Regions from separate parts of the Xenorhabdus bharatensis genome, predicted to be linked through region 2. Evidence: predicted binding sites of a transcription regulator. Region 2 holds the regulator's gene; each other region holds the start of a gene.

The links. The regulator ArgR, encoded in region 2, controls arginine synthesis, uptake and breakdown. The targets are predictions, from matches to a motif close to ANTGAATAAAAATACANT.
Positions count from the first base shown of each region.
Region 1: the regulator ArgR is predicted to act here: its motif matches at 7,618-7,635, upstream of argA (amino-acid N-acetyltransferase).
Region 3: the regulator ArgR is predicted to act here: its motif matches at 7,942-7,959, upstream of argF (ornithine carbamoyltransferase).

Region 1 covers NZ_JBBMXG010000006.1:65,716-76,902, reverse strand. Annotated here, with positions in the region: gene ptrA (pitrilysin) at 1-678, shown strand, start outside; gene recB (exodeoxyribonuclease V subunit beta) at 675-4,289, shown strand; gene recD (exodeoxyribonuclease V subunit alpha) at 4,309-6,240, shown strand; gene argA (amino-acid N-acetyltransferase) at 6,249-7,583, opposite strand; gene amiC (N-acetylmuramoyl-L-alanine amidase AmiC) at 7,825-9,069, shown strand; gene AAC855_RS07605 (hypothetical protein) at 9,098-9,700, opposite strand; partial or broken gene AAC855_RS07600 (N-acetylmuramoyl-L-alanine amidase) at 10,198-10,338, shown strand; gene AAC855_RS07595 (hypothetical protein) at 10,367-11,101, opposite strand.
Region 2 covers NZ_JBBMXG010000011.1:45,858-57,044, forward strand. Annotated here, with positions in the region: gene ftsH (ATP-dependent zinc metalloprotease FtsH) at 1-649, opposite strand, end outside; gene rlmE (23S rRNA (uridine(2552)-2'-O)-methyltransferase RlmE) at 697-1,326, opposite strand; gene yhbY (ribosome assembly RNA-binding protein YhbY) at 1,462-1,755, shown strand; gene greA (transcription elongation factor GreA) at 1,907-2,383, opposite strand; gene dacB (serine-type D-Ala-D-Ala carboxypeptidase) at 2,700-4,148, shown strand; gene cgtA (Obg family GTPase CgtA) at 4,239-5,408, opposite strand; gene rpmA (50S ribosomal protein L27) at 5,539-5,796, opposite strand; gene rplU (50S ribosomal protein L21) at 5,817-6,125, opposite strand; gene ispB (octaprenyl diphosphate synthase) at 6,376-7,347, shown strand; gene AAC855_RS11990 (DNA-binding protein) at 7,375-7,755, opposite strand; gene AAC855_RS11995 (DNA-binding protein) at 7,844-8,191, opposite strand; gene AAC855_RS12000 (helix-turn-helix domain-containing protein) at 8,379-8,642, shown strand; gene mdh (malate dehydrogenase) at 8,760-9,698, opposite strand; gene argR (transcriptional regulator ArgR) at 10,145-10,615, shown strand; gene mpl (UDP-N-acetylmuramate:L-alanyl-gamma-D-glutamyl-meso-diaminopimelate ligase) at 10,689-11,187, opposite strand, start outside.
Region 3 covers NZ_JBBMXG010000006.1:195,800-206,986, forward strand. Annotated here, with positions in the region: gene AAC855_RS08155 (LeuA family protein) at 1-400, opposite strand, end outside; gene AAC855_RS08160 (AzlD domain-containing protein) at 378-722, opposite strand; gene AAC855_RS08165 (AzlC family ABC transporter permease) at 725-1,426, opposite strand; gene AAC855_RS08170 (amino acid ABC transporter substrate-binding protein) at 1,866-2,648, shown strand; gene AAC855_RS08175 (amino acid ABC transporter permease) at 2,746-3,453, shown strand; gene AAC855_RS08180 (amino acid ABC transporter ATP-binding protein) at 3,437-4,201, shown strand; gene AAC855_RS08185 (amino acid ABC transporter substrate-binding protein) at 4,242-5,015, shown strand; gene AAC855_RS08190 (zinc metalloprotease) at 5,108-6,121, opposite strand; gene AAC855_RS08195 (GNAT family N-acetyltransferase) at 6,735-7,238, shown strand; gene rraB (ribonuclease E inhibitor RraB) at 7,291-7,713, opposite strand; gene argF (ornithine carbamoyltransferase) at 7,984-8,997, shown strand; gene AAC855_RS08210 (LysE family translocator) at 9,069-9,689, opposite strand; gene AAC855_RS08215 (RNA 2'-phosphotransferase) at 9,736-10,281, opposite strand; gene AAC855_RS08220 (nucleotidyltransferase domain-containing protein) at 10,307-11,104, opposite strand; gene AAC855_RS08225 (RtcB family protein) at 11,130-11,187, opposite strand, start outside.

The sequences.
Region 1 (11,187 bases), on a different contig from region 2:
ATCGAATTGGATCGCAATTATGCCGTGAATTTTGAAGGTACTGCCAGTAGCACCGATAATGCGTTGGCTGAGATTTATATTCCAACGGGATATGATCGCATCACTGGGGCTGTCTATTCCAATCTGTTGAGTCGCATTTTATCTCCTTGGTTCTATGATCAATTAAGAACAACAGAACAGCTGGGTTACGCAGTATTCGCTTTTAATTCAAGTGTCGGAGAACAGTCTGGGTTGGGATTCCTGTTACAGAGTAACAGTAAACAGCCGGATTACCTGCACCAGCGATACCTGAGCTTCTATCAGCAGGCTGAAAAGAAATTACAGGCAATGCCCGATGCTGAATTTGAGCAGTATAAAACGGCATTACTGACGGAAATGCGTCAGCCGCCACAGACTTTTTTTGGCGAAGCATCCCGTTATAGCAGTGATTTTGGCCGTAATAACTTCAGGTTTGATACAAAAGAGAAACTGCTGACTTCCCTTGAGAAAGTGACTAAAGCACAATTGATGGCGTTTTACGATAAAGCAGTCATGAAACGTCAGGGACTGGCACTTGTTTCACAGATCACCGGGAAGAAAGGCTCGCTTCATCAATATGCGCAGTTGAAAGGCTGGAAAACTTATCCGAATGTATCCACCTTCCAGCAAAAACTACCGGTTAAGGTGAATGCTCAGTGAGCACAGAAATACTCAGTAACATAACGTCTCATCAACTTAACCCATTAACATTGCCGCTGCATGGTCAGCGGCTGATTGAGGCTTCAGCAGGAACAGGAAAGACCTATACGATAGGTTTACTCTACTTGCGTCTGTTACTCGGACTGGGCGGCGATGCCGCCTTTTTCCGTCCGCTTAACGTTGAAGAGATCCTGGTTGTCACCTTTACCGAGGCTGCAACGGATGAATTACGGGGTCGTATCCGCGAAAATATTCACCAGCTACGGCTGGCATGTATTCGGCAGGATAACGACGTGAGTGATCCGGTTTATCAGCAATTGCTGGCCGAGATTCCTGACAGGCAAAGTGCCGCCGCTTGGCTACTGGCTGCTGAACGTCAGATGGACGAAGCGGCAATCTACACGATCCACGGTTTTTGCCAGCGTATGTTGGTGCACAATGCATTTGAATCCGGTGTATTGTTCGAGCAGACACTGATTCAGGATGAACATCCTCTGCGTAAGCAGGGGTGTGCCGATTTCTGGCGACGTCACTGTTATCCCTTATCTTTGTCAATGGCGACGGTGATCAGTCAGGAATGGAGCGGGCCGGAGGCTCTGCTGATGGATGTTTTAGCCCATTTGCAGGGGGATATGCCTTATATTGATAATGTGCCGGATGAGAATGAAACCTTAGTCAGCCGCCATGAAAAGATAATCACCCTGATCGACGGTGTAAAACAGCAGTGGAATGAAGCAATACCGGATTTACAGGCGCTGATTGATAATTCAGGAGTGGATAAACGCAGTTACAGTAAGAAGCATTTGCCTAACTGGCTAAATAGCGTTTCTGAATGGGCTAAATCACAAACCAGAGACTATCAGCTTCCTAAGGAACTGGATAAATTCTGCCAGTCAAGACTGGAGGAAAAGACCAAAAAGGGCGAGGTTCCTTATCATTCCGTATTTACTGCTATTGATGATTTATATCAGCAACCGCTGACTCTGCGCGATATCATCCTCTCTAAAGCGATTGTTGAAATACGCCAGTCCGTTAATCAGGAAAAGCTGATGCGTGGGTATATGGGGTTTGATGACCTTCTGACGCGATTAGATATTGCTCTGAAACGGGAAGGAGGAGAGCAGTTGGCGGAGACGATCAGGCAGCGCTATCCCGTTGCTATGATTGATGAGTTTCAGGATACCGATCCGCAACAATACCGGATCTTTCAGGCTATCTATCGTCATCAGGCGGAAAATGGCCTGTTGTTCATTGGCGACCCAAAACAAGCTATTTATGCATTTCGTGGCGCGGATATTTTCACTTATATCCGGGCGCGTTCTCAGGTCAGTGCGCATTACACGCTGGAAACTAACTGGCGTTCTTCCGCACCGATGGTGCAGGCCGTCAATACGCTGTTTTCTCATACTGAGAAGCCGTTTTTGTTTGACCAGATCCCGTTTATTCATGTCAATTCCGCAGAAAAAAATCATAACCTGAAATTCCTGTTTAATGGTCAGGAACAGACGGCCTTACAATTTTGGCTTCAGTCTGTAGAAGGCGTTTCAAAAGGTGAATATGAAAAGGGAATGGCAAAACTGTGCGCAGCCCAAATCAGAGACTGGTTGCAGGCAGGGCAAAACGGTGATGCCTGCTTGCAACAAAATGAAACGAGCCGCCCGGTTACTGCGGCGGATATTACAGTACTGGTGCGCAATCGCCGTGAAGCAGCCCTAATCCGTGATGAATTGAATGAATTGCAAATCCAGTCGGTCTTTCTTTCCAATCGTGAAAGCGTGTTTGATACGCCGGAAGCGAAAGATTTGCTCTGGCTGTTACAGGCGGTGTTAGCACCGGAAAAAGAACGTGTACTGAGAAGTGCATTAGCCAGTAGTTTATTCGGTCTGAGTGCCCGTCAGATCGATGAGCTGAACCATGACGAAACGACATGGGATAAGCTGGTGGATGAGTTTGATGGTTACGCGCGGTTGTGGCGTTCTCGGGGTGTTCTGCCGATGTTGCGGGCTGTCATGGGGAAATATCAGATTGCAGAAAACCTGCTGGCAGGCTATGAAGGTGAGCGTCGTCTGACTGATGTCATGCACATCGGTGAGCTGTTGCAGGAAGAATCGTTACAACTGGATAGTGAACACGCAGTAGTGCGCTGGCTGGCACAACAGATTTCCCGTCCTGACCCACAGTTAGAAAGCCAGCAAATGCGGTTGGAAAGTGATAAACATCTGGTGCAGATTTGCACTATTCATAAATCAAAGGGGTTGGAGTACCCGTTGGTCTGGCTGCCTTTTATTTGCAGTTTCAGGAAGCAGGAGCAGGCTATTTATCATGACCGTCAGAATTTTGATACCCATTTCAGTATGTTTCAGGATAGTGAGAAACTGGAATTAGCAGATGAAGAGCGTTTGGCTGAAGATTTACGTCTGCTTTATGTGGCTCTGACACGCTCGGTATATCACTGTAGTGTTGGTATCGCACCGCTGATTGTCGGCAATAGGAAAAAAACCGGAGATACAGATTTGCACTTTTCTGCTCTTGGTTATTTGGTGCAGAAAGGGCAAAAAGGCAATGCTGAATTATTACTGCATAGCTTAGATGAACTTCAGGATGACAATATTCAGGTGACACAGATAGAAAACTTCGGAGATGAACAGTGGGATCCTCAAAGGGAAAACACGTTGTCTCTGGTTGCCAGAAAATTCCGGCGTTTCATCCGGGATGACTGGAGAGTGACCAGTTACTCCGGCTTACAAAACGCGTCTGCACATTCATCTTCCCAGCGTCATACCAGCGCATTCGGTGAATCGGTGGAAGTGATTGTGCAATCCATTGCACCGAAACTGGATATTGATGCCAGCGGTGAAAAACAGGCCGAGCCATCATTGCTGATGACACCACATACTTTTCCCCGTGGTGCAACCGCAGGTACTTTTCTGCATTCTATTCTGGAAGATCTGGATTTCAGCTCCCGGCCGGAACAGCTTTGGCTGGAAGAGAAACTGTCAACAGCAGGGTTTGATGAAAGCTGGGCACCGGTTTTGCAACAATGGATGACGGATGTTCAGACGGCAGAACTGAATGAGCAGGGTATGCGCCTTGCAGATATTCCGCGCCATCATCAACAAAATGAGATGCAGTTTTATCTGCCTGTTGATCAGTTACTGCATTCCAACGCGCTGGATGCGGTGACCCATCGTTATGATCCATTGTCAGCACAGTGCACACCATTATCTTTTCATCAGGTGAAAGGCATGTTGAAAGGGTTTATTGATTTGGTGTTTTGCTGGCAGGGTAAGTTTTATGTGGTGGATTATAAATCAAACTGGCTGGGAGAAAGCAGCGGTTCATATACTCAGGAAGCAATGGCCACTGCCATGATAGAGCATCGGTATGATTTGCAGTATCAGCTCTATACACTGGCCCTGCATCGTTATCTGCGTCACCGGCTGGGGAACTATGATTATCGGCAGCATTTTGGTGGAGTGATATACCTTTTTCTGCGTGGCATCGATAATAATAATCCGGGGCATGGTATTTATCGCTATCTGCCGCCGGTTGAGTTTGTTGATGAACTGGATGCGCTTTTCAGCGCGGCTGGTGAGGAAGAGAAGGTATGAGTGCAGTTATATGAATGTCATGATGTCATTATTGCAGCAGGCAGTAGCCCAGAAACTACTGCGTCCATTGGATGTGCAGTTTGCCTATGCGATGGTTGAAGATGAAAACCCATTGCTGTTATTAATTACCGCCTATTTGAGTGCGGAAGCGGGGGCTGGTCATGTTTGCCTGCCTTTAGAACGTGTTACGCCTGAACATTTATTTGAAGGGCGCAATCCCGAGCTGGTGGCATCACTCTGGTCTTTGGCTGGAGAACCTTCCCGGCAACAGATTATTTCTGCATTGCAGGCCAGTCCCGCCATCGGAGACGGGCAATTTCCTACACCGATCATACTTTCCCGGCGCGGGCTTTCTGATTATCGCCTTTACCTACAGCGTATGTGGCAGAGTGAATGTCAGGTAGCGGCATTTTTTGCTGATGTGGCATTAGCGGATGATATTGATGAAAAACAGTTACGTCGCATCTTAGATGAGTTATTTGGTGTTATTGATAAAGATCTGGCTGTTGAAGAAGAAATTGACTGGCAGAAAGTGGCCGCTGCGGTTGCTGTGACCAGCCGTATCTCTGTTATCTCCGGCGGCCCCGGAACCGGGAAAACAACGACGGTAGCAAAATTACTGGCTGCGTTGATTAAGCTGAATGAGGGGCGGCAGTTAAGTATTCAGCTAGCCGCTCCGACGGGGAAAGCGGCGGCCAGATTGACGGAATCGCTCAGCGAAGCAGTGAGTAAGCTTGCTTTGACAGATGAACAGCGCCGCAGCATCCCAGATCAGGCGCAAACCATTCATCGTTTATTGGGAGCACAGCCGGAAAGCCAGAAACTTCGTTACCATCGGGGTAATCCGCTTTCTCTGGATATTCTGATCATAGATGAAGCTTCTATGGTGGATTTACCGATGATGGCCCGTCTGATTGAAGCCTTGCCAGCAAAAGCGAAAGTCATTTTTCTGGGTGATAAGGATCAGTTGGCATCCGTGGAAGCGGGAGCGGTTTTAGGGGATATCTGTCGATTTGCTGAACAGGGGTATAGTGTGGCACGTGCAGCACAGTTGTCCCGGTTAACCGGCTGCCAGTTAGCGTCATATTCAGAGTATGAGCCGGAAGATGCTGAGCTGGCAGTACGTGATAGCTTATGCCTGCTGCGTAAAAGTTATCGCTTTAATTCCGCATCCGGTATCGGGCAACTGGCCTCAGCGGTCAATCAGGGAAATAGCAGGCGTGTTTCCACGGTACTGAAACAACCTTTGTCTGATGTCTACTTCAATACTTTGGCTGATGATGAAGATTATCAGCGGTTACTGATTGAAACTGCTGAAGGTTATCAACGTTATTTGACTCTGGTGAAAGAAAGGGCACCTGAAAAGGAGATTCTGACAGAGTTTAACCGTTTCAGATTACTCAGTGCATTAAGGGATGGGCCATTTGGTGTCAGTGGGTTGAACCAGAGAGTAGAACAATTATTGCACAGTAAAGGGATGGTTGTTTTACCGAGATATTCAGGGAATCGGCACAGCTACAGTAAAAAAGAATACGTAGAAAAAGAAAACCGGGGCTATGTCGGTCGGCCGATTATGATCCTACGTAATGACAGCACATTGGGGCTGTTTAACGGGGATATCGGCATTATGCTTAAGGATCAGGATAACGAGCTGAAAGCTTATTTTCAGTTATCGGACGGGCAGATAAAACCTTTTCAGCCAAGTCGATTGCCTCTGCATGAAACGGCATATGTAATGACAGTACATAAATCGCAGGGTTCTGAGTTTGAGCACACGGCATTAGTGCTGCCGACCCAGTTTTCCCCTGTTGTCAGCCGGGAGCTGGTTTATACAGCGTTGACCCGCGCCCGTGAAAAACTGACTATTTATGCGCATAAAGCTGTTCTGGTTAAAGCGGTAGCGACACCCACTCAAAGGCGGAGTGGGCTGGCCGAATGGTTTAAAGCCTAACCTATTCTTTAATGCACTTTCAGGTTTAACATCAGGATCTTGGAGCGGCGCTGGTAATTGTACAGCGCCTGTTTTTCCACAGGTAACATCGTAATTTCTGCGGGCTCAAAGCCTTTCTCCTGAAACCAGTGAATACTTTGCGTGGTCAGAACAAATAATTTTTCCAACCCGGTCTGCCGAGCCTGATTCATCATTGCATCCAATAAAACTTCACCGCGTGCAGAGTTCTGATAATCCGGATGTACAGCAACACAGGCCATTTCGCCGATTTTCTCTTCAGGATAGGAATAGAGTGCTGCACAGGCGATAGTGATATTATCGAGTTCTATCAGGGTAAATTTATCGATTTCCATTTCCAGTTGTTCACGTGAACGGCGAACCAGAATCCCCTTCTGCTCCAGTGGGCGGATCAACTCAAGGATGCCACCAATATCATTGATATTCGCCCGGCGGATCTGTTCGGATCGCTCCATGACAATCTGGGTGCCGATGCCTTCGCGGGAGAACAATTCCTGAATGAGTGAGCCATTCTCTTGATAACTGAGCAGATGACTGCGCCGAACGCCACGGCGGCAGGCTTTAATGGCTCCACGCAGGAAACGTACTGTCCCGGAGGAGTAATCACCGGCGTTTTCCAGATTATTCAGCCGTGTTTCTCCTTCATTGGGGAACATTTCTGATAAGGTATGCCCCTCAGCATCAGTGACACCCTGTGATGAACAGAACCCTATCAGTTTTTCGGCTTTCAGTTTAATTGCCAGTTGTGCAGCAATTTCTTCCGTTGTCAGATTAAAACTTTCACCGGTAACGGAAACCGCAACCGGCCCAATAAGTACAATGGAGTTATTATCTAACTGCTGATTGATGGCTTCATCATCAATTCGGCGAATTCGTCCGCTGTGGTAATAGTCGATGCCGTCATCAATGCCTAAAGGCTGAGCAATAATAAAATTGCCGCTCACGACATTAATATGTGCGCCCTGTAATGGTGTATTACTGAGGCTCATAGAAAGCCGTGCGGTAATATCAAGTTGTAGCAAGCCTGCGGCCTGTTTAACCAAATCCAGTGTTCGGGCATCGGTTACCCGGGTGTACTTGTGATAAACCGGCTGGCAGTGATGTTCTTTGAGATTTTGATCGATTTGCGGGCGGGCACCGTACACGACAACCAGACGAATGCCGAGACTGTGCAGCAAACCGATGTCATTGACGATATTCGGAAAGTTTTCATGAGCGATAGCTTCACCACCCAGCATAATGACAAAAGTTTTGTTGCGATGTGCATTGATATACGGAACCGAATGCCGGAAGATTTCGACCAATTCGGTACTACTTTCTTTCATGAAGCTCCCCTTTATTGCATTTTTATTCGTATTTTTTATATTTTTATTCATTAAAGGGAAAATGGCAAGAGTGAGTACGGATTAAAAGAATACTATTATTTCTATGAGTATTAAGCTATTGAAGGAACAGGAAATGCTTTTTTTGATGACAGTTTGGTTGTAATTAATTAGAGTTTCCCACCTGACTGTCTTTTGCTTTTTAACAAAAGTTACTGTTTGATTGTTTTAAATGGAATAAATAATGAGTCATTCAGACCATAATTCTTCGCGTCGTCGTTTACTGAAAGGTGCAGCGGCTCTGTGGCTATTAAGTATCAGCCCCGTAGGGCATGCAGCTGCATCAAAAGTGATTGCTGTCCGTATCTGGCCGGCATCAAGTTATACCCGCGTGACGCTGGAGTCTAATATTCCTCTTAAATACCGTCAGTTTTCACTTGTGAATCCAAACCGCATTGTTATTGATTTGCAAGGGGTTCAGCTTAATAGTGTGCTTAGTAGTATGGGCGCGAAGATTCAGAAAAGTGACCCTTATCTGAAACTGATACGGGCCGGGCAATTTGATCCCAAAACGGTGCGTCTGGTATTTGAAATTAAACAACCTGTTTCGCCACATATTTTTACTTTGCCACCGATTGCGGAATTTAAACATCGTCTGGTGCTGGATCTCTATCCAAAAGCTGCGAAAGTTGATGATGATCCGTTACTGGCTCTGTTAGAAGAGTACAACAGCGGGAATCTCGAAAAGCATATGCCGGCAAAGAGAAAAAAAGCAGGCAAGGCAGGAAAAGACAGGCCGATTGTGATAATGCTTGATCCGGGGCACGGCGGTGAAGATCCGGGCGCTATCGGGAAGCATAAAACCCGTGAGAAAGATGTTGTTTTACAAATTGCCCGTCGCTTACAGGCTCTCATTAAACGTCAGCCGGGGATGAAAGTGTATATGACCCGCAATGAAGACGTTTTTATTCCATTGACTGTCAGAGTCGCAAAAGCACGTAAGATGCAGGCAGATCTGTTTGTCTCCATCCATGCGGATGCTTTTACTAATCGTACGATTCGGGGATCTTCTGTATTTGCGCTGTCGACTAAAGGGGCAACCAGTAATATGGCCCGTTTTCTGGCTCAGACCCAAAATGAGGCTGATCTGATTGGTGGGGTCAGTAAAAGTGGTGACAAGTATCTGGATCATACGATGCTGGATCTGGTTCAGACCGCAACGATCAATGACAGTCTGAAATTCGGGGATGAAGTCCTGAAACGAATGGGGAAAGTGAATAAGCTGCATAAAAACAGTGTCGATCAGGCTGGGTTTGCCGTATTAAAAGCACCGGAAATACCGTCCATTCTGGTTGAAACGGCCTTTATCAGTAATCCGGAAGAAGAAAAAAAGCTACGTACTGCGAAATTTCAGCAGCAAATAGCGGAGTCTATTTTTTCGGGAATTAAAACCTACTTTAAGAATGGGGCTGAATTGGCACGAAGGTGAAATGTTCCCCAAAAAAATAGAGATAACATTATAGGGTATTAAATAACTGGGAAAATTCTCCAGAATAGTTCTCCATATATCTATAATTTTCCCATAGCGCCTTTTCAGTCTCCCAAGGAGGGTAAACAGGAGCATAATTTTGCCAGAATTGTATTTTTTCAGCTACGTTAGCGTTATGTCTATTTCTGAATAGCCACCTTAATTCTTTTCCTGTTACATATTTGTCACGTTTGTAAACCACGCGTTCCATATCTATCTCGTCCAGTATAAAGTGAACATGCATATTGCAAGTTAATCCACTATTACTGACACTGCTTATCCACGACAATCCGCCTTTAGATTTTCTGCCCACAGTTAGATCACTACATACTGGGCTTTCTTCAAGTACAGTGTGATATTTACTATGATTTTTCAAGTGATTAAAGAAATCATTTTCATATTTCTTATATTCATCTAATTGTGTTTTCTCTAACTGGGTACGGTAATTGTTTGCTCTTTTAGCATAAGCGGCTTTTTCTTCGGGACTTTTCCAGTTAGTCTTTCTGTTATAATGATTAACAAAATTGTTAAATAACTTTTCAAAATGATAGGAGTACTCCTTACCCCGCGTGACACGCGGGGTAAGGAACACCGCATGCTGATACTCTCACTATTATGAAAAGGTATATAAAACGCTTTTTCTCCACGGGAATTAAATAATCATCAATAATTATTGGTGGACAATCGTTGTTAACGAAGCGAGTTTTGGCAAGTTTAAAGGAATCAATATTTTTATTATAAACATATATAGCTCTCTGATTACTTAAACCATAAATGATGTCATCTTGGTGAAAAATATCTCTAAAAGGCTTTGAAAATGGCATATTGCGACCTTCATTCTTTAATGGTTTGAAGACAGCTAACTATAGCAATGGTTTGTTAATGAAATGTATTTTTTTTGTATTATTTTATAAATGATTATCAACCATGACAAACCTGCATTTTGAAGTTAGATTGATATATTATGTTGTATTTTAATAAGTATCAGTATATTTCGTTGGTGTAATGACTTAACTTAAATAAAACGTTTCAGGATTTCAATCATGACGAGATTTTACTTAGTTTTGACTATGTTAGGTACGGTAATCCCTTGGTAAAATGGCTTTTATCAGTAATCCGGAAGAAGAAAAAAAGCTACGTACTGCGAAATTTCAGCAGCAAATAGCGGAGTCTATTTTTTCGGGAATTAAAGCCTACTTTAAGAATGGGGCTGAATTGGCACGAAGGTGAAATATTCCCCGAAAAAATAGAGATAACATTATAGGGTATTAAATAACTGGGAAAATTCTCCAGAATAGTTCTCCATATATCTATAATTTTCCCATAGCGCTTCTTCAGTTTCCCAAGGTGGAGAAGTGGGAGTTCCGTCTTTCCAAAATTGCACCTGTTGAGCTACTCTAATCTCGTGTCTATTCCGGTAAAGCCATCTTAACTCTTTTCCTGTTATATTATAATCACGTTTATTAACGACTCTATCCATATTTATATCATCAAGTATGAAATGGATATGCATATTGCGGGTTAAATCACTATTACTCATGCTTACCCATGATAGTCCTCCTTTACATTTTCTTCCCAAATTTAAGTTAGCTTTCATGTTTGAATTTTCATCGAGAGTCGTACGATATTTATAGTGTTCTTTCAGATGATCCCAAAAAGAAGTTTCGTATTCTTTATATTCCGGTTTTTTAATATATTCAACTCTGCTGTAGTAATTCTCCATTTTTTCGCGATAATATTCTTTTTCATCGGCGTTTTCCCAGTCATTTTCCTTAACCCTTGTGTTATAAATTATCATAAATTCAGTGATGATTTGTTTATCTATAGGCAATAGATAATTATCTATAACCACAGGCGGATAACGTTGTTCGCAAAAATTAACTTTGGCTATTTCAAATTTGGGGTGATTAATATAATTATTTCTCTGGTCAGTTAAACCATATATTAAATCACCATGACAAAAAATGTCTCTAAAAGGCTTTGAAAATGGCATATTTTATCCTTATTTCGAAAATAAATTCATGCTAATAATTATTAACTACATTGTTTTATTCTAACTTTATTCTAAATTATCTAAGC
Region 2 (11,187 bases):
ATGGTACTTTAGCCTCACCTGCAATTGCTTTCGCCAGCAGGGTCTTACCTGTACCCGGAGGCCCTACCATCAGGATGCCTTTAGGGATCTTACCACCCAGTTTCTGGAAACGGCCGGGTTCACGCAGGTATTCCACCAGCTCACCCACTTCTTCTTTTGCTTCGTCACAACCTGCAACATCTGCAAATGTCGTTTTGATCTGATCTTCCGTCAGCATACGAGCTTTGCTTTTACCGAAAGACATCGCTCCTTTACCGCCACCACCTTGCATTTGACGCATAAAGAAGATCCAAACGCCAATCAGCAACAGCATTGGGAACCATGAAATAAAGATAGACGCTAACAGGCCTTGTTGTTCTGGTGGTTCACCAACAACTTTTACCTGTTTGTTTAGCAGTGTATCCAGCAGCTTCTCATCTGGAACTGGCATATACGTGCTGTATTTTCCACCGTTGTCTTTCTTAGTGAAATCAATGTCACGACCAGAAATACGTACTTCACTTATTTGATTCTGTGATAACTCACTGATGAAGTTAGAGTAATCCACCCTACGACCACTAGAATCGCCGGGACCAAAACTCTGGAACAATAACATCAAGACAACTGCGATGACTAACCAGAGAATCAGGTTTTTCGCCATGTCACTCAAGGGATTAACCTCTTATTACAACTGTGTTAACAAATAGCAGCAGGGTACTACACTTTCCGCCCCGTCGCTACAATGTATACTTCACGCGAACGTGCCCGCGAAGCGTCCGGTTTACGAATTTTAACTTTCGTAAAAAGGGAGCGTATTTCCCTCAGGTATTCATCAAAGCCTTCTCCCTGAAACACTTTGACAATAAAACTGCCCCCAGGGGCCAGCACATCACGACACATATCCAACGCTAACTCAATCAGATACATGGATCGAGGAATATCGACCGCGGGGGTTCCACTCATATTGGGAGCCATATCCGACATGACGACCTGGACTTTATTATCACCAACTCTCTCAAGTAATGTTTTCAATACCTGCTCATCACGAAAATCCCCTTGCAGAAAATCAACGCCGACAATGGGATCCATTGGCAAAAGATCGCAGGCAATGACCCGACCACGTCCACCAATCTGACTGACTACGTATTGAGACCACCCACCTGGAGCAGCGCCTAAATCAACAACGGTCATGCCCGGTTTAAATATTTTGTCGCTTTGCTGTATCTCATCAAGTTTAAACCAAGCGCGGGAGCGAAGCCCTTTTTTCTGCGCCTTAAGAACATATTTATCACTAAAATGTTCTTGTAACCAGCGACTTGAGCTTGCTGAGCGTTTTTTATTGGCCATTGTTCTTTCCAACTGTTACTAACAGAGAGTCTTATTTTTTTCACTCTCTTATCAAACCACACCACACACTTATGGTGATAGATAAGAGATGGCGGTAGAATAGGTCGTTTTCAATCCCAACTAAGCAAAAAAACGATGACTCTTAACAAGAAACAAGTGCAATACCTGAAAAGTCTCGCTCATTCATTAAAGCCTGTTGTTATGATCGGTAACAACGGACTGACTGAAGGCGTATTGGCCGAAATCGAACAAACCCTTTCGCATCACGAGCTTATCAAAGTCAAAGTTGCAGGCGAAGACCGTGAAATCAAAACTTTGATCGCGGAAGCTATTGTTCGTGAAACTGGTGCATATAATGTGCAAATTATTGGTAAAATGCTAGTTCTCTATCGCCCTTCTGAAGAGCGTAAGATTAGTTTACCGAAATAATCTCGATATCTTTATACAAAAGTGCCATTTTATCATGACAAAAAAAGACCTCATCGGGCCTTTTCATTATCATTACCGGTATTATGACCACTTGCCATTCTCCTTCCCGCACCATTGTGTGGGAAGGAAAACTTAACTTTTAAGCTAAATATCAAACGTAATCGACGTTCAGAACTTCATATTCCACTTTACCGCCGGGTGTTTCAATCACAGCGACATCATCCACTTCTTTGCCAATTAAGCCACGGGCAATAGGTGAATTCACCGAAAGCAGATTTTCTTTGATATTCGCTTCATCGTCACCCACAATGCGGTAAGTCTGTTCTTCATCAGAATCAACATTCAGCACCGTTACCGTCGCACCAAAAATCACGCGGCCATTGTTGGTCATCTTCGTGATATCTATCACCTGCGCATTAGAAAGTTTAGCTTCAATTTCTTGAATACGGCCTTCACAAAACCCCTGTTGCTCACGGGCAGCATGGTATTCGGCATTTTCTTTCAAATCACCGTGTTCACGTGCCTCAGCGATTGCAGCAATAATTTGAGGGCGACGTACATTTTTCAAATGTTCTAATTCTTCGCGCAACTTATCCGCGCCACGTACCGTCATCGGAATTTGTTTCATTTATTAAACCTCTAAATCAATCCTAAGCCCAGACAACATCTTCCTGATTTTTGCAAAAGAACAACTTATTTTTGCAATAACAGTAGATTGCAATATATTGCAACACAATGAGCACACCCTATCAGGCGAGCTTCCAGACAATAAAAGGGGCGTAAACTACAGAATAGTCTGATAGTTCACATACACATTCTACCTGCTAATCTATCATTTTAACGTAGAGTTGGTGATGGATCATCGTTTACTTTTTCCTAGATTGCGTCTTAGTATTATTAATACAAATTTTATTGAAATACACCCACATTTATATGCGAGACCTATGGCTCTTTTAAAAGTTACCAGCAAAATAGCTTGTATGCTCAGTTTGAGCCTGAGCGTTTTTAGTGCAAATGCTTCTTCAATTGAGAAGAATATTGAATATTTGCCAGCAGGGGCCAATGTTTCATTTATCGCCCAAAAAGTCGGTGAAAAAGCACCTATTATTGATTATCGCGGGCAACAACTGGCATTACCGGCCAGTACTCAGAAAATAGTGACAGCATTGGCTGCCTTATTACAGCTTGGCAAAGATTTCCGTTTTGTCACAACTCTGGAGAGTAATGCCAATATTGAAGATGGCATATTAAAAGGTCACCTTATTGCCCGTTTTGTCGGCGATCCATCACTGACGCGTACGCAACTACGCAATATGGTAGAAAAGCTGAAACAATCCGGTATACAGCAGATTAACGGCGATCTCATCATCGACATTTCTATTTTTTCCAGCCACGATAAAGCGCCGGGCTGGGTATGGAATGATATGACCCAATGTTTCAGCGCGCCGCCCGGAGCTGCCATTGTCGATAAAAACTGCTTTTCTGTCCTACTCTATAGCGCAGAACAGGCTAATGAGCCAGCTATTGTTCACACGCCCTCTTTTTATCCTGTCAACGTCTTCAGTGAAGTTAAAACACTTGCTAAAGGCTCACCAGAAGCAAAATACTGTGAACTTGATGTGACCACAGGCGAATTAAACCGATATACCCTGACTGGCTGCCTGACGCAGCGCAGCGAACCCTTGCCGCTGGCATTTGCTGTCCAGAATGGGGCAAGTTATGTTGGAACTATTCTGAAAAATGAATTACGCATCGCCGGAATTGAACTGAAAGGCCACCTACGACGCCAATCACTTCCTCAGCCGCCCGAAAAAACGCTGGCAATGAATCATTCTGCACCTTTACCTGACCTGCTCAAGGTGATGCTGAAAAAATCAGATAATATGATAGCAGATACGGTTTATCGTACTCTGGGCCATTATTACTTTAATGTTCCCGGTACATGGCGATCCGGTTCGGATGCTATCCGCCAAATCCTAAAACAAAAAGCCGGTATTGATATCGGCAATGCGGTCATCGTTGATGGTTCTGGTCTTTCACGTCACGATCTCATTACCCCTTCAACAATGATGGAAATCCTGCAATTCATTGCACAGCACAACAATGAGTTGGATATGATCTCTATGTTGCCTAAAGCAGGTTTTGACGGCACGTTAGCCTATCGTCCGGGGCTTCATACTGCGGGTGTGGATGGTAAGGTATTTGCAAAAACAGGTTCACTGCAAGGAGTGTATAATCTTGCCGGCTTTATGACCGCAGCTAGTGGGCAGCAGATTGCTTTCGTCCAATTTATTTCATCCTACTCTGTTACCCCAGAAAACCTACGGAATCGTCGGGCTCCTCTGGTTCGTTTCGAGCATCATTTATATAAATCCTTATACCAGAATAATTGATAAGGAAATCATAAAAGAGAAATTCCAGAGAGAAAAAAGGGCGCTTTAACAAGCACCCTTTTTCATCATTAAAGCATCTGAAATAAGCGATTAACGTTTATAAATAAACTCAATGCCTTCTTCATCTTCTTCGTCCCAGTCATCATCCAGATCATCGGTCTCAGATGCCTGCTCCAACTGTTCCTTATGATAGTCATCCCACATGAATTCAACTTTTTCCGGCTGAGTGCCTTCTTCAGCATTCATCTGGCGAGGCTGAACTTTAATGAATTCCATGATATCCCAGCAGAGTTCTTTCACACCCTGACGATTCACGGCTGAGATCATGTAGTAGTCGCCTTCCCAACCCAGTTCATCCGCGATTTCTTTTGCTTTCAGCTTCGCTTCTTCTGGATCAGTCAAATCAACTTTATTGAATACCAGCCAACGTGGTTTTTCAGCCAGTTTCTCACTGTATTTATGCAGCTCGTTGATAATAATACGGGCATTTTCGACTGGATCAGATTCATCGATCGGGCAAAGATCAATGAGATGCAGCAGAACACGGCAACGCTCCAGATGTTTCAGGAAACGGATACCTAATCCTGCGCCTTCTGATGCACCTTCAATCAGACCCGGGATATCAGCGACTACGAAGCTCTGCTCATTATCCATACGCACAACACCAAGGCTTGGTACCAGCGTAGTAAATGGATAATCAGCTACTTTAGGTTTGGCTGCCGAAACCGCTCGAATGAAGGTGGACTTACCCGCATTCGGCATGCCAAGCATACCAACATCAGCCAGCAGCATCAGCTCCAGCATCAGGTCACGAGTCTCTCCCGGTGTTCCCATCGTCCTTTGGCGCGGCGCACGGTTCACTGAGGATTTAAAGCGGGTGTTACCCAGCCCGTGGAAGCCGCCTTTAGCAACCATCAGACGCTGCTCATGACGCACCATATCACCCAGAATCTCTCCTGTCGCGATATCGCGGATACGGGTTCCTACCGGCACTTTAATGGTAATATCCTGACCACGTTTACCGGTGCAATCGCGGCTCTGACCATTTTGCCCACGCTCAGCGCGGAAGGATTTTTCAAAACGGTAGTCAATCAGGGTATTAAGGTTTTCATCTGCCAACAGGTAAACGTCACCGCCGTCACCGCCGTCACCACCGTCCGGCCCACCTTTTGGAATATATTTCTCACGACGGAAGCTGACACAGCCATTGCCACCATCTCCCGCTGCAACCAGTATTCTGGCTTCATCTACAAATTTCATCATTTTTCTCCGTAGGATAGCCACTATAAAGCTGGATGGCAGATCGTACCCAGAGATGGCGTAATCCAAAATATAAAAAGCCCCGCAACACACATTGCAGGGCTTCCGATTCTATCGAAGTTCAAAAAACTTATTCAGCTACGATGCTGATAAATTTACGGTTTTTTGGACCTTTAACTTCGAATTTAACTTTTCCGTCAGCTAATGCGAACAGGGTGTGGTCACGGCCACAACCTACGTTGTTGCCTGCGTGGAATTTAGTACCACGTTGACGAACGATGATGCTGCCTGCTAATACAGACTCACCACCAAAACGTTTTACACCCAGACGTTTACTTTCGGAATCGCGACCGTTACGAGTCGAGCCGCCAGCCTTTTTGTGTGCCATTTATCTGCTCTCCTAATATCTTAAGCGATGCCAGTGATCTTAACTTCAGTGAACCACTGACGGTGGCCCTGCTGCTTACGGCTGTGTTTACGACGACGAAACTTAACGATTTTAACTTTCTCGCCACGACCGTGTGCAACAACTTCAGCTTTAACTTTAACGCCTTCGATTACTGGAGCGCCGATCTGGATTTCTTCGCCATTAGCGACCATCAGAACCTGGTCAAACTCAACAGTTTCACCTGTTGCGATGTCCAGCTTTTCCAAGCGAATTGTCTGACCTTCGCTTACTCGGTGTTGTTTACCACCACTTTGGAAAACCGCGTACATATAAACTCCGCTTTCCGCGCACCCCCTAAAATTCTTTCCAGAGCGCGCTATAAAATATTCACAATAGGGCGCGAATTCTACGCAAAAACCGTTTGGAAGACAAGTGCAGAATTAGAACAGATGAGAAAAAATCGGAGTTTTTCGATTGTCATTTATTTGAACGGTTTTTCAAGTACAATCAATAAAACGTGATATCTATTGATATACTAATTAATGAGCACAGCTCTGAATCAGAGTCCGAAGCCAAAACATGAACTTAGAATCGATAATTAAACTTACAGCTGATGATATGGCAGCGGTTAATGAAACCATTCTTAACCAATTAAATTCCGATGTTGCACTTATCAACCAGCTTGGCTATTACATTATTAGCGGCGGTGGTAAACGCATTCGCCCTATGATTGCCGTTCTGGTCGCTAAGGCACTGGGTCATGAGGGAGAGAAACATATCAAAGTTGCTGCACTGATCGAATTTATTCATACAGCAACCCTGCTTCATGATGATGTCGTAGATGAATCCGATATGCGTCGCGGGCGGGCAACGGCTAATGCCATGTATGGCAATGCAGCCAGCGTACTGGTCGGTGATTTTATCTATACCCGTTCGTTTCAAATGATGACTGACCTCAACTCAATGCGCGTGCTGAAACTGATGTCCGATGCCACGAATGTCATTGCAGAAGGCGAAGTGATGCAGTTGATGAATTGTAATGATCCGGATATTTCAGAAGATGATTACATGCGCGTCATTTACAGCAAAACAGCGCGTCTGTTTGAAGTGGCCTCGCACTCTTCCGCTATTTTGTCCAATGCAACCCCGGATCAGGAAGCAGCACTACGCGATTATGGTCGCTATCTTGGTACTGCATTCCAGTTGATCGATGATCTTTTAGATTACGATTCCGATGATAATACGCTCGGAAAAAATACCGGGGATGATCTGAATGAAGGTAAGCCGACACTTCCGCTCTTACATGCGATGAATCATGGAACTCCTGAACAGTCAGCCTTGATCCGCGAGGCGATTGAGAAAGGGAATGGCCGCCATTTGTTGGATACTGTGCTTACAACGATGAAACAGTGTGGTTCACTCAATTACACCCGTCAGCGGGCCGAGGAAGAAGCTGATAAGGCAATTTCAGCGTTACAAGTACTTGATGAGTCTCCATACAAAGCGGCCCTTGTGGGGCTTGCCCATATCGCTGTACAGCGACTTTCCTGAGCTTATGCAATCAGTATCTCAGACTGTTCAGTCTGAGATACTGCCTTTGGTTTCAACTTCTTGAATTCCTGTGTATTGTACAAGACTGGCTAGTCCTTTCCGTAAAATGAACTTAACCATGCGCTCCCTTTCGGGCTTGGTCAGTTGATAATAAGCTTCCACCCAAATCATAAACGGATCTTGCCGTTTGTTCCGGTAGTACTCAACCGAGCTTTCACTCACGGCCAGTACATTCAGAACATCTTCAGGCAGGCTGTTGACATGATATTCGAGGGCTTTTCCCTGCACTCCACGCTTACGACGCTGTTCCCAACCTTCACGTCTTGCCATCAGGTTCACCCCCTGAGGGGATGATGGCAGACCAGCGAGGCCAATGAGTTCCTTTGCAGAATACCATTCTTTTTTCATCTCTCTCTCCTCGCTTATTACCGGAGCAGTAAAGAGGAAACCAAATTCTATACCCTTTGTTTTTCAATTTGGCTTTTCAAAAGCTGGCTCAGGTAGCTAGAATTTTTTCCAAAAAACTTCTTATACCATCTCTTAATATCACTTCTGTAATTACCTCCTTTTCTTCATCCGTGAGTAAATTAAATGCACTTACCCAAATAGATAGAGGGTCTTGTTTCTGAACCTGATATTCAGGCGATATTTCATTAAGTTCCAGAGCTGATAATGTTGATTCAGGAAAACAAGAATAGTGATATTCAATTGCCCTACCCTGAACACCCGCTCGCTTTTGTCTCATCCATTCTTCACGTTTCGCTCTGGCATTCACTCCTTGTGGTGATCTAGGTAACTCACCTACACCGGTCAACTCCATTGCCGTATACCACTCTTTTTTCATAATGTTTCTCTATTTTTGTAACCAAGTTCAAAAAAGAAGTTATTAAGAAAAAATTAGAAATATTTTTAGAAAAAATAATGTTATTTTATTTTCTTAATAACAGATCCATGTTCGTTATTAATTTCACTCTAACGCTTTAGTTATACCACTAATGTGGCTCTAAATTTAATAGGAAAGGATTAAAAAAATGATTTCTATGAAATCGGATTGGCATCCTGCTGATATTATTGCTGCTTTACGTAAACGTGGAACAACTCTGGCCGCTGTTTCCCGTGAATCAGGATTAAGCTCATCAACTTTGGCGAATACTCTTTCTCGCCCATGGCCCAAGGGAGAATGGATAATAGCAAACTATTTAGGTATTCATCCGTCTGAAATATGGCCCAGCCGCTATTTCGATCCCCACACCGGAGAATTATTAGAAAGGAAAGTCAGAGAGAAAAAAGAATAATTAGCTATCAATATAATTATTGAAAAGAAAAACCGCTAACTGTATTTCAGTTAGCGGTTTTAGTTATCTAATATATTTAAGTTAATTCGTATATTAATAAATTACGAATTAATTGAATTAACCATTAATAAATTTTTCGCCTAATTCAATATCTTTTTTCAGAACGTCTAACATATTATTCAGTGCGTTTTGTTCAAACTCACTCAGTTGACCAATATCTAAACGTTCTTCAATACCATTTTTACCTAAGCGAATAGGTTGTGCGAAGAAACGAGCGTGTTTGCCATCACCTTCCACATAGCTGCATTCGATAACATTGCTGTCACCCTGCAGAGCACGGATCAGGGAAAGACCGAAACGCGCAGCAGCTTGTCCCATAGACAAAGTTGCAGATCCGCCACCCGCTTTTGCTTCAACAACTTCAGTACCAGCATTCTGGATACGTTTTGTCAGAGCTTCAATTTCTTCAGCAGTGAAGCTCACACCCGGGATCTGAGACAGTAATGGCAGAATAGTTACCCCAGAGTGACCACCAATAACAGGAACTTCCAGCTCTTCTGGTTTCTTGCCTTTCAGTTCAGCAATGAAGGTATTAGAGCGGATAATATCCAGTGTTGTTATACCAAACAGACGGTTTTTATCGTAAACACCCTCTTTTTTCAGAACTTCAGCAGCGATGGCTACAGTCGTGTTCACAGGGTTAGTAATAATTCCGATTAATGCTTTCGGGCATGTTTTAGCAATCTGCTGAACCAGATTACGGATAATGCCTGCATTAATATTAAATAGATCAGAGCGATCCATACCAGGTTTACGTGCCACACCAGCAGAAATCAATACAACATCTGCACCTGCCAGTGCTGGAGTTGCATCTTCACCCGCAAAACCAGTGACCTTCACGGCTGTCGGGATATGGCTCAGATCGGCAGCAACGCCTGGGGTTACTGGGGCAATGTCATACAAAGAAAGTTCTGAACCTGAAGGAAGCTGGGTCTTGAGTAGAAGGGCAAGTGCCTGACCAATACCACCGGCTGCACCGAGAACTGCAACTTTCATCCTGATACTCCTTTAAAAATTAAGTGCTGTAATAAACTGAAATCTGTCTGGTTAAGAGGCTTAATTTACCCTATTCAATACAGGTATGGGATAAGCCTTCTGCCTTACTCATCACTACGTATTAAAAACAATCTGTTAACAGCCAGATTATCTACCTAATAGCCTGAGGATGGAACACCAAAGTTCTTTATTTTAGACAAAATGCTTATCTGTTAATGAGATAACGGGCACTTTTTTAGGAATTATTCTTGCTATCTTATGAATTAATGAGTTAATTAATCTGTTATTCTCTTTTACTGCAAGTGATTCCATTTTATTAACAATATATTTACCTTGCTCAATCATGTAATTATGCAGCCTATCACGGTCTTTCAGTCCCTTCCTTGCATAAAAATTCACTCTTTTGCATAATATTGACTTCATAACGGATTCAACGATGGTGAAATATGCGAATTCCTTCGAAACAGGAAGATTTGGTAAAAGCGTTCAAAGCATTACTTAAAGAAGAAAAATTCAGTTCTCAGGGCGAGATTGTGGCAGCGCTTCAGGAAGAAGGCTTTGAAAACATTAACCAATCTAAAGTTTCCAGAATGCTGACAAAATTTGGTGCAGTCAGAACCCGCAATGCAAAAATGGAAATGGTCTACTGTCTGCCAGCTGAATTAGGTGTTCCTACTGCCACCAGCCCATTAAAAAATCTGGTCTTGGATGTCGATTATAACCATTCAGTCGTGGTTATTCGCACTAGCCCCGGCGCAGCACAGTTGATTGCCCGTTTGCTGGATTCATTAGGTAAAGCGGAAGGGATCCTGGGTAGCATCGCCGGAGATGATACTGTTTTTTCTACGCCGACAAAGGCCGTTACAACAACACAGCTCTATGAAGCTATACTCAATTTGTTTGATCAAGAACTGTAAATTAATCATAGGCTAAACGCTATTTAGCCAGACAGAGGATCGCCCGATCATTGCGATCCTCTCACATGAACAATCAGGCTGCCTGTTCCTTCTTGTTCAAAGCCATCAGTAATTTCTCATGAATACCACCAAAACCGCCATTACTCATAATCAATATATGATCGCCGGGCTGCGCTGATTCAACGATCATGCGTACCAACGCATCTATATCAGAACACCAACGGGCGGGTTGAATACACTGTTCAGCAATTTCAGCAACTTGCCACGGAATATTACCGGGCTGAAACAGAAATACTTCATCTGCACGGCCCAGAGAAGGCGCAATTTCATTTTTGCTCATGCCGAGTTTCATGGTGTTTGAACGAGGTTCCAGCACAGCAAGAATACGCGCCATACCCCCAACTTTACTTCTCAATGCTTCCAGTGTTGCCAGAATTGCTGTCGGGTGATGAGCAAAATCATCGTAAATAGTGACGCCATTCACCTTACCCACTAATTCCAGACGGCGACGGGCATTGATAAAGTTACCCAATACCTGACAAGCGTCCGCAGGTTGTACTCCAACATGGTAA
Region 3 (11,187 bases), on a different contig from region 2:
CACTATTAGCGATATATTCCAAAGAATCTTTCAGCATCAATAATATACTGTCTTTGGTAGAATCAAACTTTTTTCTGATATGTATTTCTGAGCCAACACACAGCAAGTTTAATTTGGTCTTTTTAAATCGACTTAAAGCTAAAATTGTTCTTTTAATATCATCAGGTTTTAATCGGCATAAAGAGGCAATATAAGTATCTTTAAAATCTATATTAGATGATGCGGCCTCATAAAAAAACTTTTCACTATCTTCATCTGTTACCATGCCAATCTCAATAGAATCAACCCCTAAATCAATTAAACGTGGTAACAATTTCAACTTTTTTTCATTCGAGAGTAAACACCCAATCCCCTGCTCACCATCTCTCAATGTCGTATCAAAAAAACATATTTTTTTCATTAACCCACCATGATATTAATGTAAATAAAACAGATGATATAATTAAGCTCTTTAATATAGAGCCTGTGCGCTTACTGATAAAATAAGCAGTTATAACCGTAATAATTGCAAGAGCATACTTAATTTCAAAATGATAAATTAATTCGCTGATTTTTATATTACCAAGAGATATATTTACAATAATACTGCCAAGGATAAAACATACTGCATAATCTAAAGAGGTAATAAGAAAACCATCTTTCTTAATTTTCTTGTTACCCATTAAAAATGGCATAACCCGAAGAAGGTAACTGATCGCTCCCATCAATAAGATCATAATCATGCTCAGGCTCCCTTTTTAATTTTTAATTCATAAAATGCAATGCACATTCCAACTATAATGGGTATTGCTATATCCATAAGCTGAATATTTAATTCATTGATGAATGGTGCACATAACCCACCTACCAGCGTAGCAAAAACGGACAAATCTTTTCCGGCCCGCTTAGCGGTAAGAGAGGAAAAATGAATCGGAATTAACATTACGAGAAAAAGAGAGATTGAATCATAATTCAAATAATCTGAAGACACATACCCCAATAAGGTTGCAAGAACAGCGATCACAAAACTAGGGACAGATACACCCAGATAATAATTAAACTGTGCCTTTCCTTCAGGGATCTTCTCCGCAACTAAATGAGCGTGGGTCACAGTATATGTGCTGGCACTGAATGCCAACATTGACAATACAACCTTGCTTTTTGAGATGCCATGAAAATACTGCGACATAACCATCGACATCAGAAAAAAGCGGAAGTTAATGATCAGAGTTAGTATGATCACTGATAAAAGTGCGCCATTAGCAAGATAATTAACAACCGCGACCTGCAAAGGTGCAGCAAAAGTGAATACAGAACCCACCATTGCTTCTATTAATGAAAGCCCTTTATTTTGATACAGAGCACCAACGGATGCAAAAATGAGGAAAAAAGAAATGCAAACAGGTAATGAATCTAACATTCCTTTTCTAAATAATGAACTTTGCATTGAACCCCAACTTTTAATATCAATAAATTCACACAGAAAATAACAATATGGAAAAACATTACATTAAAAAAAATGATGCTTCAATGTTTTTGACGCTATCTTATTGAGAACAATTATTATTAATGTAGTTTTCACATTTAATTGTTTTTATTCAGAGTTAATAACCCCCTTAAATAACAAAAATAAAATCAATTAAAATCAAATAGATATAAAAAACAAAAAAACAAATATGTTTTTTAAAAAGTGTTTATCTAGTATTAAAAAATGGAAGTAATCAACATTGTTTACAAGAACAGGTATGAACTATTAGTTTTCTCACAATATTTTCATATGAGAATTAAAATACAATATATAATTTCATATTATATATAAATCATTGGGACTAAAAAGCCAGTCATGTATTATATTTGATAATAACTCTCATTATCAGGAAGGTAAAATGAAAATTATACAGAAGATATTCTTGGCAGGAATTATCCAACTGGGCTTTACACATTTAACTTATGCAGAATCCACCCTAAATAAGATACAGTCCTCTGGTATATTCAGGATCGGGACAGAAGGTGCATATGCTCCATTCAGTTATCATGATACTTCGGGAAAATTAACGGGATTTGATGTAGAAATCGGTCGTGAAATTGCCAAGCGAATGAAAGTCAAACCTGAATTTATTGAAGGGAAATGGGATGGGCTGATTGCGGGTCTGGATGCCGGACGATCAGATGCGGTGATGAACCAGATTGCTATTACTCCCGAACGCCAGAAAAAATATATTTTCTCCTTACCTTATGTCATTTCAGAAGCTGTTCTGATTACCAGAACCGATAACAATACGATTAAAACGTTTAGTGATTTAAAAGGTAAAAAATCCGCCCATACTTTAACCAATAACTTCGCCCAGATTGCGCGTCAGCACGGAGCAGAAATTATCGGGACAAATGGCTTTAATCAAGAAGTTGAGCTTGTCAGTACGGGCCGTGCAGATGCCACCATCAACGATAAACTGTCTTACCTCGATTATAAAAAACATCGCCCGGAAGCACCGGTACACATTGTGGCAACGGATACCCATGCAGCACAGACTGCGGTACTCCTACGTAAAAACGATACCGAGTTAAAAGCTGCAATCGATGAAGCCATTACTGAAATCAACGCTGACGGAACTTATCAACGTATCTGGGACAAGTATTTTAGTCACGGATCCGCCAGTTCTAAGCTATAACTTTATTTTATATAAGGATGCTCTCTTATTGCCATATCATCACTAAAACAATCTTATAAAAAATAAATACTTTTTGATGTTAATATAGGAACGATATATGACTCCATCCTGGCTCAGCTTAGCACTGGATTCTCTTTGGCCGATGATTTACGCAGGCCTGACATTCACTATTCCCCTCACCCTGATCACATTTGCCCTCGGGCTTACACTGGGGTTTATCGTTGCCCTGATCAGGCTTTACGGGCCTAAGCCATTGGTTGTAGTTGTACGTTTTTATGTCTGGCTGATCCGCGGGACACCACTATTAGTGCAACTGTTTCTGATATTTTATGCACTGCCCAGCATTGGCATTACACTGGAAGCATTCACCTCTGCCGTGATTGGTTTTACGCTGAATGTTGGTGCTTACACATCAGAAGTTATCCGGGCTGCGCTTAATTCGGTTCCTAAAGGCCAATGGGAAGCCTCCCATTCTATCGGGATGAGTTGGTGGCAATCCCTGCGACGTATCGTTCTGCCACAAGCAGCAAGAGTTTCTATTCCTCCACTGTCAAATACCTTTATTTCGCTGGTGAAAGATACCTCACTGGCGTCTGTTATTACCGTACCGGAAATGTTTCTGGCTGCACAGCGCATCGCCGCTGTGACATACCAGCCCCTGATCCTGTACACCGAAGCAGCCGTCCTTTATCTGCTCCTGAGTTCGCTGTTATCAGCACTGCAAACCCGTATGGAAAACAAGTTCTCCCAGCAATACGCTAAAAATGGCAATAATAAGGAAGTCAATAATGATTCAGCTCTCTAACATTGAAAAAAGTTTCGACGGACAAAAGGTGCTGAAAAATATTAACCTGACGATTAAGGAAGGCAGCCTGACGGCCCTTATTGGGCCTTCCGGCAGTGGGAAAAGCACCCTGTTACGCTGCATTAACCTGCTGGAAATTCCACAAGCCGGCCAACTTATGCTGGGGAAAGAAAAAATTACGTTTACCGGCAAAGAACGCCTTTCCCACAAGGAAATCCAGCGCTTTAGTCTGCAAACCGGCATGGTATTCCAGAATTTCCAGCTTTTTCCTCATCTCACTGTGATTGAAAACATCATGGAGGGGCTGATTTGGGTACAGAAATGGCCCCGCGAACGTGCCAGAGAGCGGGCGATGGAGCTACTGAAAAAGGTTGAAATGTCGCATAAAGCGGATGTGTGGCCAACCACATTATCCGGTGGTCAGCAGCAGCGGGTTGCAATCGCCAGAGCGATGGCACCATCACCAAAGGTATTATTATGTGATGAACCGACTTCAGCCCTTGACCCTGAACTATCAAAAGAAGTCGTTTCTGTACTGAAACAGTTAGCAGATGAAGGGACAACAATGTTAATGGCAACGCACGATCTGCGTCTGGCTGCTAATCTTGCCCATGATGTTATCTTTCTGGAATTCGGGGAAATTATCGAATCGGGAAGCGCCAAACACATGTTCACCCGCCCGGATCACCAGCGCACCATCGAGTTTGTTTCAACTCTGACTGAAACTTTACCGGACTGGCAAATATAGAAAGCCACAACATTTTTTAAAAATTCATTTGGAGAACATCATGAAAGTATTCTTAAAATTGCTGCTTGCAGGTGCCGTGACTCTTGCTATCTCTGCTCCCAGCTATGCCGGTAAAGATTTTGATGCCATAAAAGCCTCAGGCGTATTTAAAATTGGTACAGAAGGGACTTATCCTCCATTTACCTACCATGATGCCAGCAATAAATTAACCGGCTTTGATGTCGATATTGCCAGAGAAATTACACGTCGTATGGATGTTAAACCTGAGTTTACGGAAGTAAAGTGGGATGGTTTAATTGCAGGGCTGGATGCTAAACGCTTTGATGCGGTTGTTAATCAGGTTGGTGTGACTCCTGCACGGGAAGCCAAATTCAGCTTTTCAATCCCTTACACAACATCTCAGGTTGTTCTGATCACCCGTGATAACAATAACAGCATCAAATCCTTTGATGACCTCAAAGGAAAACGATCCGCGCAATCTTTAACCAGCAACTACGGGCAATTAGCAACATCTTATGGTGCTACGCTGGTCAGCACGGATGGTTTTAATCAGTCCGTTGATTTAGTTGCCACCGGTCGGGCTGATGCCACTCTGAATGATCGTTTGTCATTTCTTGACTTCAAAAACCAACGCCCGAATGCACCGGTTAAAATTGTCGCTCAGCAGACTGATGCCAGTAAATCGGCCGTTTTAATGCGCAAAGGTGATCCTGAATTAGTCGAAGCGATTAATAAAGCACTGCAAGGCATGAAAGATGACGGAACTTACGCCCGTATTTCCGAGAAATACTTTGGCACTGATATTTCTAAGTAATTAGTTAACCAACTGATCAGATTATATTCTTCAATTGCATTATCTTCTGCAAAGCGTCGGATATAATCTGATCGAGCTACTCTAAATCTACATTAATGCGACAGAGCCGTAATAATTGGTACTATCCTTTTTGCCAGAGGATAAACGGTACTATGATTACAATACTTACTTTTTGTAAGCGAAAGTGAACGAGAAGATATGTCGAAATTTTCCCGATGTGGACGACAATCAAAAGAAAGTTGACTTAATATCACATTTATTTCCTGTTCAGATACAGCAATATTATCCAGCGTTAAATCTTGTCCAAGTCTTTGCCGTAGAGTGAGTAAAAAATCGGTTAAATGTTGAAGCATTATTGGAGTTTCATGGCTATCGGGCAACCAATATACATCGTACAAATTCGTTCTATAAATGCGTGGATGTATATCTGTAACGAAACTTGGCCCATTAACAATCTCATCAGGGTGAGCTAATCCTAGAGCGTGTCCCATCTCATGAAGTATCAGTGCATATGTATTATGCTCTGCATACTCTCTAAAAGATCTACCTCTCCCCATAGCGTCTTCCCAGTTGGTGAAAACATCATCTGTTATAAGAGTACTTGGCCGGAAAAATATCCCTGCTGATGTGATGCCGTAGTCCCTCACATCCTCTGCATATTCTCTCGAATGTGGGAAAACAGTGTATGCCTCTAAATTCCCAAGATAAAGGTCTGCATTACTACTATCTAGCATAACAGGTAGCATCGTTTGCAAAATGAAATTTGCAGATTCTCCTTCTCTCCTTTCCCTAACAGTGAAATGTGGTGCTGTCACACGACTCCAATATACTGCAGCGCGTTGCATAAGTGGTGCAATCGGAATATTTTCAACATCATCATGGTGTGTATACTGTATTGATAAATTTGGATCAGACAGTGTATATCGTAGTACACTGCCATACCCTACTAGAGGATTGTAGGTATCACCATTTTCATCAAAAAATAAACCGACAACAAAGTTTTTGGGATCACTATCAGATAGCGTTTTATTATCTGCTATGGCAGAAAATGGCGGAAACGACGATACCATGAATATTAAAATAAATATTTTCTTTATTAGATTCATTATAGTTTCTCCTACATTACCAAATATCCCATCCAGCCCATAATAGTACTATCAGTTCATTCTCCTGATCATCCGAGTTTGTAATACATTCCACATAAACTTTCAGCTTTGGAGAAAATTTAAATAACCATCATTAAACCATCAATTTTATTGTGCAAAATGACTCCAGCCATGCGAAAAAAATTAAAAATATATAAAAACAATAAATAAAATTAAATTTTCCATGTTAATTAATCATTCCGAAAAATTTGATATGATATTAAAATGAATTGCGTCTCATTATTTTCAAAGTAATTACATCACATGAAAGATGCACACAGGGAACAAAAATACATTTTATGACAATTAAATAAAAATAATAATTAAGCTAAAATAAAAACCAGAAAGAACCAGTGAAGTTCTATATTTTCGTGACCATAATTCTTTATTATAGTGTCTAATTTTTAATTCTGCTATTTTGCCATAAAAAATTTTAAATAGGTTGAGAAAATAAAATTAAATCCTTTTATATACAGTTGATTTCAGGATATATTCAATTCATGCTATTACCCAAAGCGCTTAGTCAAGCCTGTCATCCAGTACCAAAAAAATCAAAATACATAACGAGGGAACAATGGTCAAAAATACAACATCCGACTACATCATCCGCCCTATTACCCAACAAGATAACCCTAATATTGCCACCATTATTCGCGAGGTATCCGCCGAGCACGGTTTAACCGCTGACAAAGGCTTCGCCGTTGCTGACCCAATTCTGGATACTCTGTACGAAGTTTACAGCCAGCCCCGCAGTGCATACTGGGTTGTTGAAATGGCGGGGAAAGTTGTTGGAGGTGGTGGCGTTGCTCCGCTGTCAGGAGGTGATAGTGATACCTGTGAACTGCAAAAAATGTATCTTTCGTCAGTATTACGGGGCAAGGGTGTTGCCAGACAAATCGTAAAACAATCACTGGAATTCGGGGTGGAACAGGGTTTCACTCGCTGTTATTTAGAAACGACAGAAAACCTGAAAGCCGCCATCGCTCTGTATGAAAAGCTGGGGTTCAGTTACCTTGATGCGCCATTAGGCAATACTGGGCACAGTGATTGTGAGGTCAGAATGGTTAAGATGCTGTAAAACGATAATAATATGCCCCGCGTGAACCGTGGGGCAAATGCGATAGAAAAACTCAGTGTAATCTGTGTTCATCTTCTTCCGGGAAGAGATCACCTACATCATCGTCATCATCTGACGCATCAGGGTCTTCAAAATAAGTTCCCCAACCATCATAATTCACACCCATTTTTTCAGCCAAATCCATCAATTGCTCAACCTGAGCGATAATCAGATCAGCTTCCAGGCGGCTCTCACTGACTACGTCACAACACATCAAAATAACGCTATCTTCTGTTTCCAGCTCTTCTGCATCTGTCACTTCATAACCAAGTTTAAATGCTTCAACTGCGGCTTTCTCCAGACGGTCAAAGTCGTCCGCTGAAAAATGGTGTTCAATGATATAAAGCGCATCAGGATCACTGCCATCTTCCAATAACTCTTCGATGATCAAGCGAGTTTCTTCGCGCTGTTCTTCCAGTGCATGTGGGTCTGCCATGCCAATCCCCTCTGTCAGTTGGCTATCCTGTTCCGCATTCTCCCATCTTTTCTTTGCAAAGGATATAGCTATCCCATGCTGTTAAACCAAAAGTACAGGCCTTAAGCGCCGGGTCACGATTCTCTTGGCTATCCTTAAATCTTCAATACACACTTCATCTGCTGCCGCGACACATCTTGAAATCCATTGTGTATATAGCGCTTGCAATAAGATTTTTTATCGATATATAGTGCATATTAATTCAATTTTGCCCTATGGAGAAAATGCCATATGAATCCATTTTTTCAGCGCCACTTCCTGAGATTACTTGATTACAACCCTAAAGAGATTGCGTTTTTCTTATCCTTAGCAACGAAATTAAAAGCGAATAAAAAATCAGGTAAAGAAATGCCCTTACTGGCAGGAAAGAATATCGCCCTGATTTTTGAGAAAGACTCCACTCGCACACGCTGTGCATTTGAAGTTGCAGCACATGATCAAGGGGCTAATGTCACCTATTTAGGCCCCAGCGGCAGCCAGATTGGGCATAAGGAGTCGATCAGTGATACAGCAAGGGTTCTTGGGCGTTTGTATGATGGTATTCAGTACCGTGGCTATGGGCAGGCAATAGTCGATACACTCGCAAAATATGCTGGTGTTCCCGTCTGGAATGGGCTGACGGATGAGTTTCATCCGACTCAGCTACTGGCAGATTTACTGACGATGCAGGAACACTGTAGAAAGCCATTAACTGAAATCAAACTGGCCTATCTGGGCGATGCCCGTAACAACATGGGTAATACCTTGTTGGAAGCTGCGGCATTGACGGGGTTGGATTTACGTCTGGTTGCACCAAAAACCTGCTGGCCAGATGCTCAATTAGTGAATGAATGCCAAAAACAGGCAACGAAAACAGGTGGAAAAATCACCCTGACGGAAGATATCGCGACGGGCGTACAGGCAGCCGATTTCCTTTATACCGATGTCTGGGTCTCCATGGGTGAACCTAAAAATGTCTGGCAGGAGCGTATTGAATTATTAACGCCTTATCAGGTCAATATGGATCTCGTGAAACTAACGGGAAATCCAAATGTGAAATTCCTGCATTGCCTGCCGGCTTTTCATGATGAAGAAACTATTCTTGGTAAACAGCTTGCGGAAGAATTCAACTTATCAGGAGGTCTGGAAGTGACGAATGATGTGTTTGAATCAGAATACAGCATTGTTTTTGATCAGGCAGAAAACCGTATGCATACGATTAAGGCTGTTATGGTGGCTACATTAGTACAGGAGCTGGATTTATGATTAAAGTATTATGCGGTGCACTTAAGCACCGCTTGTCTTTTTCGCTGAAACAAGCCACTATTCTCCATCACTCACCGCCGGCTTAACGCCAGATTAACCGCAAAAAACAGAAATAATCCTCCCGTCGCCCGATTCATCCACTTAATGACATTCGTACGCTTTAACACATGGGAAAGCGGACGTGTGGCAAAAATCAGAATCAGTGACCATATCGTACCCAGTGCGACATGAATAGCAACTAAGCCAAATGTCCAGATCATGGGTGAATGCCCCTGAGGAATAAACTGAGGCAAGAAAGAGACATAAAACACACCTACCTTTGGATTCAGCACATTTCCCAACATACCCCTGATAAACCAGTTCGACGTTTTAACCGAAGAAGTACTATCCCCCCCAAGATCGGAATTAGGACGCAGGATCATCTGGAGACCCAACCAACATAAATACAGCGCACCACACCATTTCAGAATATTGAATGCCAGTTCAGACACAGCAATTAATGCACCCAAACCAAATGCCACCATCGCTCCCCATATAAAACATCCGGCATCAACCCCAAGCGCGGCCTGAAAGGCTTTTTTCCCACCTTCCGCCGCAGCAGTTCTTAAAACTAAAGCCGTATCCAGACCAGGCGTTAATGTTAATAATGTAGCAGCAACCATAAATGCCAATAGAGAATCCAAAACTGTCATTTTTATCTCCAGAGTTAAGTGTGCATAAACATGTTTAATTATGATGTTACTTCATACTGATATATGCGACAGGAACCGCCTTAGTCAACCAGACACCGTTTTCTGCCTGATGAAATTTAATTTCCTGCTCATACATTAATTGAGCATCAATCTTTAGAACAGCAACTTTGCCGTGTCGTTGACCCACCTTAATCGCGGTCACTTCATCTGCCGATAAATGCACATAATGGCGATTTCCCGCCACCAGCCCTTGTTTAAATATAGAATCCAGAAAGCGGGTTGCTGTACCGTGATATAAAACGGCCGGAGGTCTCTTTTCCAGATAAGCGATATCTACCCGTTTGGCTGAGTGCCCCTGTACAGCCCTGATACGTTTCCGATCTTCCGAAATAGCAAAGCGTTTTTTATCGTTGGTCGCAACAATTTTCTCAATCATCGCGTAATTCAGCCGCTTTCCCTGCTTCATAGCACATTTAACCAACGTACTGATATCCGCCCAGCCTTCACTATCCAGTGTTAAGCCAATAGATTCAGGCTGATGACGCAATACGTAACTTAAAAATTTGCTGATTTTAGTATCGATATGATCCATATTTTCCCTCAGTAATCGGCGTTTTTTATCTATTCTTCATTACCCAACGCTTCAGATAACTATCAAGTAGATCCTGACTGCGTTCACGATGACCCTGAAGTTCACAACGCACTAATGTTTCATCCAGTTCTGATTCAATAAAAGCGTGAATTTTCGGTTTACGCGCGCCATATTCTGCTTCATTTACAGTGCGTTTAATTCGCAGTAAATCTGCAATTTCTGCTTTCAATTGAGGATCATAAACTGTACCAGCCACCAGCGTTTCAAAATCTATAGGGGGAGTACCTTTACCCATCTCAATCCAACGTACAGCCAGTAACGGACGCAATACGTAAAAGTATTTTTTTAGCCGCACTTGCTCACCCTGCAAATAACCCCTGAAGTTTTTCTTCGCCATTGAAAGGTAGTGATAACGCGCTTTAATATCCGAAAAGAAATGCGGCACCATCGCTTTCAGTCCATTCGTCGCAGCCGCATCTGCATAATAGATGACGGGAGAATCCAGCCATTCCATTAAAGTGGGGTTTGCCTGCTTCAACAGTTTTAAAGCCTTACGCAATTCCCAGCCACTGATATCCAGTTCATCACATATCGGCTGTTCAATCACATCCCGCCCGGCTTCCACTTTGAGATACCAGTCCACGGGGTGAACATAAATAAATCGCACATCATAATCACTGTCCGGTGATGCAAAGCCCCATCCTCGGCTGCCAGACTCACAGGCATACAGTATCCGCACACCATACTTCTGTTCGATTTTATACAGCTCTCTTTTAATACGAGCCCGCATTTCCGGGCTGACGATTTCTGCTTCCCTTTCCATTTTCTTTTTTCCTACTGCGATTTTTCTAACCTTTTACACAAACTACCTGACGTAAAGTATGCACGATTTCCACCAATGCAGAT